One region of the Tatumella ptyseos genome, then DNA from elsewhere that is predicted to be linked to it. Evidence: riboswitches for the same ligand, from Rfam matches in the RefSeq annotation. Region 1 holds a riboswitch; each other region holds the start of a gene.

Region 1 (2,199 bases):
CAAGGTCACTGAGGACCGAGTCTAACTGCTGGCCAACAAATTCAGCCGTCACAGGAAAAATACCTTGTACACCGCAGGTATTTTGCGCCACTAAAGCAGTAATAACGCTCGCGCCATACCCTCCCAACGCACTGAAGGTTTTTAAATCAGCATGGATCCCCGCGCCACCCGAAGGGTCAGTTCCCGCAATGGTTAGAATATTATAAGGGCTCATTATGCCTCCTTCTGCTGCGCAAGACCGTCTAGTAAATGCAGCGCAAAGGTTCCTGGGCCCGCTGCCTGTCGGGCCGCGAACTCAGCCGCCCGTGATAGCATCCAGCATGCACTTGCCACGTTACTAAGCCTGTCCCCCTCTAACGAGGCGAAAGCCGCACAGAGTGCCGACAATGCACAACCGGCCCCCGTCACCCGAGTCGCGAGCACCGAACCTCCTGAAACCCCAAGGGTCCGATCCCCATCAGTGATCAGGTCCACTTCCCCGGTGACCACCACTATGCCCTCAATCGTTATCGCCAGTTTTTGCGCGGCGTCGAGTGCCTGATCGGCGCTGAGTTGCGTTTCTGGCCCTCGGCCACCCGCCGACTCACCCGCTAACACGCTGATTTCCGAGGCATTGCCGCGAATTACGCTCGGATTTAACGACAGTAATTTGCGACAAAATTCGGTCCGCAGCGTTAAGCCTCCGACAGCCACTGGATCCAGTACCCAAGGCTTACCAAAACGATTAGCATTTTCCGCGGCATGGTAATAAGTAGGGCAGTGTTCATGGTGAAGAGTACCCACATTCACTAACAGCCCATCGGCGATCTGCGCAAATTCTTGGCATTCACTCGGATCAATAATCATCGCTGGAATCGCCCCAGCCGCAAGCAGCAGATTGGCAGTAAAATTTTGTACGACTGTGTTAGTGATACAGTGAATGAGGGGGGGATGCTCGGCAAGCTGAGCGATAGCCTGTTGGGCAATGGCTGCATCAAGCTCAGGTATAGCGGTATTTGTGGGCATATTGTCTCCCACCGGCGGTAGAAAGACAGCCCCCAAGGAGGCGAGTGACTTTCCTACGCTGGCATTATCCAGTTCAGGTAGTACGGGTATTTCTCAGCCTGATTAAGTAGGCACCCCGAGTCGAAGAGAAAGCGTTTCTCTATAACTGACCAGCTTAAGAGATGTTGTGTATCGGTGCAAGGAAACTGTCGTCTGGGGCTGTCGAATAAAATGCGTATAACGTACAAAGCGATCCCCAATCCCGTCTCATCCTATGACACCCGCTTGCTCGGCTATCCACGCCATAAACAGTTTAACCTTAGGCCAATGGGTACCTTGCTGTGTATATAACGCGTAGCCATAAGGGCTTACTAAAATCTTATCGGGAAAGGGGGCCACCAAGTTACCTGATTGAAGACTATCTTCGAGTAAACGCATCCGCCCCATGGCAACGCCACCATGATGGAGTGCGGCGGTAACCGATAACGCCATTTGATCGCAATAGAGATGAGAGGCCGCCGCTAAGCTAATATCGAAGGCCTCTGTCCACTGCTGCCACTCATGGTCACCGCTATTCGTCTCCCATGCTTTATGGTCGTGTAATAAGCGGCATTCTTTTAATCGCTCAGGATGATTCACTAATCCAAACTTGTCAGCATAATAGGCTGAGCAAACCGGTGTCATGGATTCGTTCATCAATGGCGTACAGACAAGCCCGGGTAGATTAAGCTGGCCGAAATTGATAGCAATATCGACGCCGAGCTCATCCAACTGGATAGGGTCATTGCCCGTTGAGAGGCAAACTTCGATACCAGGATATCGGTCTAAAAAATCACTCAGCCGGGGAACGAGCCATGCCTGCGCAAAAGAGGGGCGAGTATAGAGACTCAAGCGCCCTTCTACTCCTTGGTGTTTTAGAGAAAGCAGCTCTTTATTCAGTAAATCGAAAGAATGCGTTATTTTCTGGAAAAGGCGAGCCCCCTCAGTTGTTAAGGTAATTTTGCGGTGCGAGCGAGTAAAAAGCGGCAAGTTGAGCTCATGCTCCAAATGACGAATACGGTGACTGACGGCGCTGGGCGTTAAGCAGAGTATTCTTGCGGCTACAGCAATAGAGCCTTTTTCCGCCACCAAGGCGAAGGTTTGTAAGCGGTTAAGCTGACCTGCTTGAAAACTGTTCAGAATAGTAGCCTCATGATCAACGCCTAGGTTTTATGT
Region 2 (2,199 bases), 1.1 Mb from region 1:
GTTCAACAAGTTGCTGTGCGACCATCGGGGCTAATAGAAAACCGTGGCGGTACATACCGTTCAAATAAAAACGGTTGTCTTGATAGTGAAAACAGGGGAGATTGTTGGGATAAGCCGGACGTAAGCCACTGGCGGTCTCGATAATTTCCGCCTCCGCCAGTGCCGGATGTAAGGTATAAGCGGCACTCAATAACTCCATCGCCGCCCGCGCACTCATACCACGATTATCGTCAGTCTCCACCATCGTCGCGCCCAGCATGAATTCTCCAGCACCGCGTGGTACCAGATAGCAAGGAAATCGAGGATGTAATAACCGGATGGGCCGTGAAAAATCGAGTTCATCACTACGCAAACGCAGCATTTCACCGCGTACCGCACGCAGCGATGATAGATCTGCCCGAGCCTTAATTCCCCGACAATCAATAATCTTGCCGCTGGGCTGAGAGGAATGAAATACTACGCCTTGCTCCTGTAACTGCTGGGCGAGGGAAGCTAAGGCTTGGCGAGGATTGAGGTGCCCTTCTTCAGCAAAAAAAAGCCCGCGATCAAAGCGTGAGCCAAGTTCGGCTTCAAGCTCCTCTGGCTTCACCCACTGATGGTGGATTGTTTTACTGGCAAAAACGTGAAGTTCTTGCTGATCTCTAGCAGGGGCAACCACCAAGGTTCCACGCTGTTGTACATCAGGTACGCGCTGTTGCCACCAGGCAAGCGAGTGCTGCCCAAGCGTGACAACCTCGTTGGGGGCGCTCTCTGCTTCACAATAAGGCGCTAACATTCCCCCTGCATACCATGATGCGGTGGGAGAGTCAGGCTGCTCGATCAGTTCAACCTGTTCGCCCTGTTCGACTAATAGTTTTGCTACGCAGAGTCCGCTTACGCCGCGACCAAGAACACTCCAGCGACTCATTGTCTGGCCTGAGTGGTAGAGAGGAGAAAATACATGGATGGCCTCTTAGTGAGAGACCCAGATAAGGCAGAGGGAATAAGACACTTACCCTTTAAGGGCTATGCCAAGTTGCTCATCGGCAACCCGTCTTCCTACGCCAGTATTAACTGGGTCAGGTTCAAAGGGTCGCTGCACGGCGTCATACGCTCACAGCCTCTCAGTCTCTTTACGCGAGACTCCCCCGACTTTTATTTAGTTGTAATTGAGGCAAGCCTTCGCGTCAAGTACCAATATAGAACTGTCACAGCGCATGGCACGCCAATCCACTTATCGTCCTTTCTTTTGACGCCCCGGCTTAGTGAATTTTTGCCGTGCGGGCGGCTTTTTCGTTGAACGAGCAGGCATGACCGGGGGGGCAATATCTGGTCTTTTAAGGGCTTTTTTCGCCGGTTTTTTCTCAACCGGTTTATCCTCTGATGAAGAATCTTCAATCAGGTTAAACAGGTCAATTAACTCGTCATCAGTGAGATCACGCCATTCCCCTACAGGGATACCTGCCAGGCTCACGTTCATAATGCGGGTACGTTCAAGTTTAGTCACTTCAAAACCAAAGTGAGTACACATCCGACGGATTTGCCGATTTAAGCCTTGAACAAGAATGATACGGAAAACATGCGTATCGAGCTTTTTAACTTTACACTTCTTCGTTACCGTTCCCAGAATAGGCACACCCGCGCCCATTCCACGGATAAATTCGTCGGTGATCGGTTTATCTACCGTCACGATATACTCTTTTTCGTGGTTATTTCCGGCACGTAAAATTTTATTTACCAAATCGCCATGGTTAGTTAAAAAGATTAGACCTTGAGAGTCTTTATCCAGCCGACCAATCGGAAAAACACGCTTACTATGATTGACAAAATCACCGATATTATCGCGCTCTGTCTCTTCCATAGTGGTGACGATACCCACCGGTTTATTGAGCGCGATTAAGATCAAGTCATCTTCACTACGGGGTTCGATCAGCTGACCATTAACCATCACTTTATCATCAGGATAAACCTGAGCCCCAACAGCGGCGCGTCGTCCATTAATGAAGACGTTACCCTGTTCAATGTAACGATCGGCATCGCGACGAGAGCAAATACCGCTCTCACTAATATATTTGTTGAGACGTACAGATGTGTTAGTCAGCATGGTTCCTCCGAAAAAACGGACTATACCTGATTTTTTCGATGGTTTCGAAAGAAGTGTGTGAATAGTCGGGGAAGAGAAACCCTTCCCCGACTGAATGTTACGAAGAGAGCGTTTGT
Region 3 (2,199 bases), 600 kb from region 1:
AGCAATAGGGATCGCCAAACCGACGGCGATAAGGGCCGAGAGTGAGGCTTGTTTGAACGAAAACGCGATCAAATGAAGAAGGTAGGCATCGTCCAGTAGTCCCCCTAATGAAGGCAAGGGGGCGGCGAACAGCAGCGCGCTAAGCGCTGCGATAAGACAGAAAAGGATAAGAAAGGCCGCAAAGCTGCCGGGAAGACGCCAACGATTCATTAACGCGAAACAGCCATCTGCCATGCTTCGACCCAGGATGCTCGAGAAGCCGCTACTTGTGACGCACTGTATTGTAAGGCTTTCTGAGGCACCGGAAGTTGCTCGATGGCGGTGGGGAGCGGTTGATGCGTAGCCGGATACATCCAGTTGCCCGTCGTCAAGGTTTTTTGGAAATCATCAGACAGTATAAACTGCATAAATTGATGAGCGAGCGCCGGCTGTGGGCTTTTTGCGAGCTGCCCGGCCACTTCAACTTGTAAATAATGACCTTCTGAGAAGTTCGCAGCGGCATAGTCATTATTATGCTCTTCCATAATATGATAAGCCGGTGAAGTGGTGTAGCTTAGCACCAGGTCAGCTTCACCTTTTAAAAATAGTCCATAAGCTTCACTCCATCCGCGAGGGATGGTGACGGTCTTTTTCGCCAACTGCTGCCATGCTTGGGCGGTTTTATCGCCAAATACATGGTTCATCCACAATAAAAGCCCCAGTCCTGGAGTGCTGGTACGGGGATCTTCATAGATGACACGCCATTTTTCAGGGCTTTCGACTAACTCATGTAGACTTTTCGGCGGGTGAGCTAAACGTTTTTTATTATAAACGAAAGCAAAGTAGCCGTAATCATAAGGAATAAAAGTCTTATCGCTCCAGCCATTGGGCACCTTAAGCTTTTGCGTATCAATATTAGCAGGGGCAAAGAGGCCGGTTTTTGTGGCGCTTTCTAATAGATTATTATCCAGTCCCAGCACGACATCCGCTTTACTGCGCGCGCCTTCCATTCGCAGGCGATTAAGCAGTGAAATACCATCTTCTAAGGTGACATAGTGTAATGTACAGCCGCATTGTTTTTCGAAAGCGGTTTTAATTGCCGGGCCTGGTCCCCATTTTGACGCGAAAGAGTCGTAGGTATAGACCGTTAATACTGGCTTAGCCGCCAAGGCGGGCAGTGCGGTGAGGGCCAATAATAACCCTGTAACAAACTTTTTAGTTGGAAACACTTTGCGCTCCTAGAAAATGTTGCTCGTTGGCGCAAAGGATCTGAGAAAGGTGCGCTCAAATCCCTCCGCCGGTATTAACCGGATCAGGTTCTACGGGTGTTTCTCAGCAGTGCGTGACTGCACCCCGTTGAGTCTGAGCATTCTAGGCAATTATTGAGTAAGAGGAAAGCAAAGATCATGAAAGGACGCGCAGCCAGGGCTGACTGCGCGAACGAGAGCGATTAAGGACAGAGTTGTTCCAGTGCGCGATCAAGACCGCCCACTAACCAGTCGATATCCGCGGCTTGGAAAGCCAGAGGCGGGCGCAGTTTTAATACGTTGCCATAAGGACCCGCGACTGACGTGAGGATCCCTTGATCACGCAGGCGCTCGATTAAGTCTAGGGCTAACGCCTTATTCGGTTGTTTAGTCTCCGGATCAGTCACCAATTCAAAGCCAATAAAGAGTCCTGCACCTCGAACATCGCCGACACAGCGATATTTTTGTTGCAAGCGGCTAAGCTCTTCGAGTAATCGAGCGCCCATCATGCGGCTATGCTCTTGCAAGTTCTCTTCTTGAATGACTTTTAATACAGCTTGTGCGGCCGCCATTGAAACAGGGTTACCGCCAAAGGTATTGAAGTAAGGAATATGGTCACTGAACGAGGCGAGCACATCACTTTTCGCAAAGAGTGCCGAGACCGGGATCCCATTCCCCATCGGTTTACCCGTGGTAATAATGTCGGGCACTACGCCGTGGCGCGCAAAGCCCCAGAAGGTATCTCCTGTGCGAGCAAATCCGGGTTGGACTTCGTCCGCAATAAAAATACCGCCGTTCTTATGAACGACATCGATCGCCGCTTTAAGAAAGCCCGGAGGATTGGGTAACACGCCATCTGACGAGAAGATCGAATCGGCAAGAAAGCCTGCAAACTTGATACCGTTTTGTTTCATATCATCAATCTGTTTTTGGATCTCATTGGCAAACCAATGGCCTGGATCGCTGGGTGTTA
Region 4 (2,199 bases), 1.0 Mb from region 1:
CACGTCCTGCGAGCTGAAATAGCAATTTATCATCCCCCAAAAGGCGACGAACACTTTCCATATCGGTAGACTGATGTTGGCAAATCAGATAGCAGGGTTTCCCTTGATATTCACCTATTTGTCGCGCACCCTCTGGGTTAAGGCCGAGTTCGCTGGCCTTTCCAAAAGGAAGTTGGCCTTGGGGTAGCCAAAGATCCCGACCTTCGCTACACACCCACCATCCCTCTTGTTCTGTCATCTGATTAGATTTAACCACGCTATGCCTCCTAAAAGTCAGGTGAATTCATTAATATAGTCTACGCTTAGTTAACTAACCTTATTCGGAGCAGCCATCATGCTGACTAAACTAGCTAACTTAAGCGAAAAAATGACGGTAAGCCACCCAATGATTGACCAGTGGCTGGCTAGCCGCCGTGAATTATTGGTTGCTTACTACCAATTAATTGGACTCATTCCACAGAAAAATGAAAGTGAACGTTGTGATGAAGTAACACTTGATGCTTTCTGTCAGCGCCTTGTTGATTACCTTTCATCTGGACACTTTAAACACTATCAGCAAATTGAGTTATTGCTGGCCTCACCAGCCCAGCAAAATTTGCTGAGCGCCCTGTATCCACAATTAGAAGACAGTACTCAAACTTTACTTGCGCTGTACGATACCTATTTAGAACCCGCTATCGCTAACGGTGAAATCCCTAAATTACGTACTGTAATTTCGGAAGTGGGTATGCAGCTTGATGCGTTGTTTGATCTTGAAGATCAAATGTTACTTTCAACACAGCTAGTCGGTTCGCGTGAAGATTTATCTGAATTAACGAGTACGCCACCTTCAACGAGCCTGTTAAAACCCTCTCCTTCCCTCACATCAGGAACGTTAGACAGTTAATGACTACTGTTGTGAATTATTCTGAATAAGGTTATGGTGCAGTAAGGAGATCGTGAATCTCCTCTTAAAGCGAAGTTAGCTTATTTATCTTGTCGGAGTGCCCTACTGGGCTGAGACCGTTAATTCGGGATCCGCGGAACCTGATCAGGTTAGTACCTGCGAAGGGAACAAGAGTCAATCCTCTACCTTGATCCGTTTTAACACCTTCAAGGTATATTGCTCCTTCCGAACTCCGGACAAGCATTTTTCTTTCAATGTCGAGAAACTGCTATGTCTGAAACGCTATCACGCCGTGAAAAACGCCAACAAGCGCAACAATTCCTGCAATCCTTAACAGGTGCAACCTTTCCCAACTCCACGCGAGAATGGTTGTCCGGTCCACGAGATGATATCCGTGTACCAGTGAGAATGATCCATCTCTCGCCCACATTGAACAGTGATGCTTCTGTTTACGAAGAAAATCCTTCGATTCCTATATACGATACCTCCGGTCCTTTTGGCGATCCTGACTCCACCCCCAATGTTCACGATGGGATTGCACCACTGCGTGCCACATGGATTGCTGAGCGAATGGACTCTGAAGCGATCAAGCATACCGCCTCGGACTACACGCAACAGCGGTTATCCGATGCCACACTCGAAACCATTCGCTTTCAGAAACCCTTTCAATTTCGTAAGGCGGCTGCCGGCGCTTGTGTCACACAGCTACACTATGCCCGTCGCGGTATTATTACCCCTGAGATGGAGTTTATCGCCGTTAGGGAAAACTTGGGGCGAGCGACACTTCCCGTCGGTGACTTATTACGACAACACCCCGGAGCACCTTTCTGCTCGCAGACTCCACAAGAAATTACTGCAGAATTTGTGCGCCAAGAAGTCGCTGCTGGACGAGCGATCATACCGGCCAATATCAACCATCCTGAATCAGAACCCATGATTATTGGCCGTAATTTCTTAGTTAAAGTGAATGCAAATATCGGGAACTCAGCCGTTACCTCTTCGATCGAGGAAGAGGTCGAAAAATTGGTTTGGGCTACCCGCTGGGGAGCTGACACCATTATGGATCTCTCGACAGGACGTAACATTCACGAGACTCGAGAATGGTTATTACGCAATAGCCCAGTGCCTATCGGGACTGTCCCAATATACCAAGCATTAGAGAAAGCTAACGGTATCGCCGAAGATCTGGACTGGCCGCTATTCCGCGATACGCTTATCGAACAAGCTGAACAAGGCGTCGATTATTTTACTATTCACGCTGGGGTGCTATTGCGATATGTGCCAATGACAGCGAAGCGGCTCACCGGTATTGT

Evidence for each region. A riboswitch is a leader RNA that binds a small molecule or an ion and turns the genes downstream of it on or off. The one in region 1 is predicted to bind thiamine pyrophosphate.
Region 2: another riboswitch for thiamine pyrophosphate. It lies ahead of QJR74_RS14275 (FAD-dependent oxidoreductase); the one in region 1 lies ahead of thiM (hydroxyethylthiazole kinase).
Region 3: another riboswitch for thiamine pyrophosphate. It lies ahead of thiB (thiamine ABC transporter substrate binding subunit); the one in region 1 lies ahead of thiM (hydroxyethylthiazole kinase).
Region 4: another riboswitch for thiamine pyrophosphate. It lies ahead of thiC (phosphomethylpyrimidine synthase ThiC); the one in region 1 lies ahead of thiM (hydroxyethylthiazole kinase).

The regions. Positions count from the first base shown of each region.
Region 1 is NZ_CP130649.1:1,901,103-1,903,301, forward strand. It holds gene thiD (bifunctional hydroxymethylpyrimidine kinase/phosphomethylpyrimidine kinase) at 1-214, opposite strand, end outside; gene thiM (hydroxyethylthiazole kinase) at 214-1,005, opposite strand; TPP riboswitch at 1,039-1,133, opposite strand; gene dsdC (DNA-binding transcriptional regulator DsdC) at 1,252-2,112, opposite strand.
Region 2 is NZ_CP130649.1:3,022,998-3,025,196, forward strand. It holds gene QJR74_RS14275 (FAD-dependent oxidoreductase) at 1-907, opposite strand, end outside; TPP riboswitch at 1,019-1,139, opposite strand; gene rluF (23S rRNA pseudouridine(2604) synthase RluF) at 1,214-2,083, opposite strand; gene QJR74_RS14285 (aminotransferase-like domain-containing protein) at 2,181-2,199, opposite strand, start outside.
Region 3 is NZ_CP130649.1:2,505,486-2,507,684, reverse strand. It holds gene thiP (thiamine/thiamine pyrophosphate ABC transporter permease) at 1-234, opposite strand, end outside; gene thiB (thiamine ABC transporter substrate binding subunit) at 210-1,208, opposite strand; TPP riboswitch at 1,251-1,345, opposite strand; gene QJR74_RS11940 (aspartate aminotransferase family protein) at 1,430-2,199, opposite strand, start outside.
Region 4 is NZ_CP130649.1:2,919,156-2,921,354, forward strand. It holds gene nudC (NAD(+) diphosphatase) at 1-238, opposite strand, end outside; gene rsd (sigma D regulator) at 335-886, shown strand; TPP riboswitch at 970-1,070, shown strand; gene thiC (phosphomethylpyrimidine synthase ThiC) at 1,157-2,199, shown strand, end outside.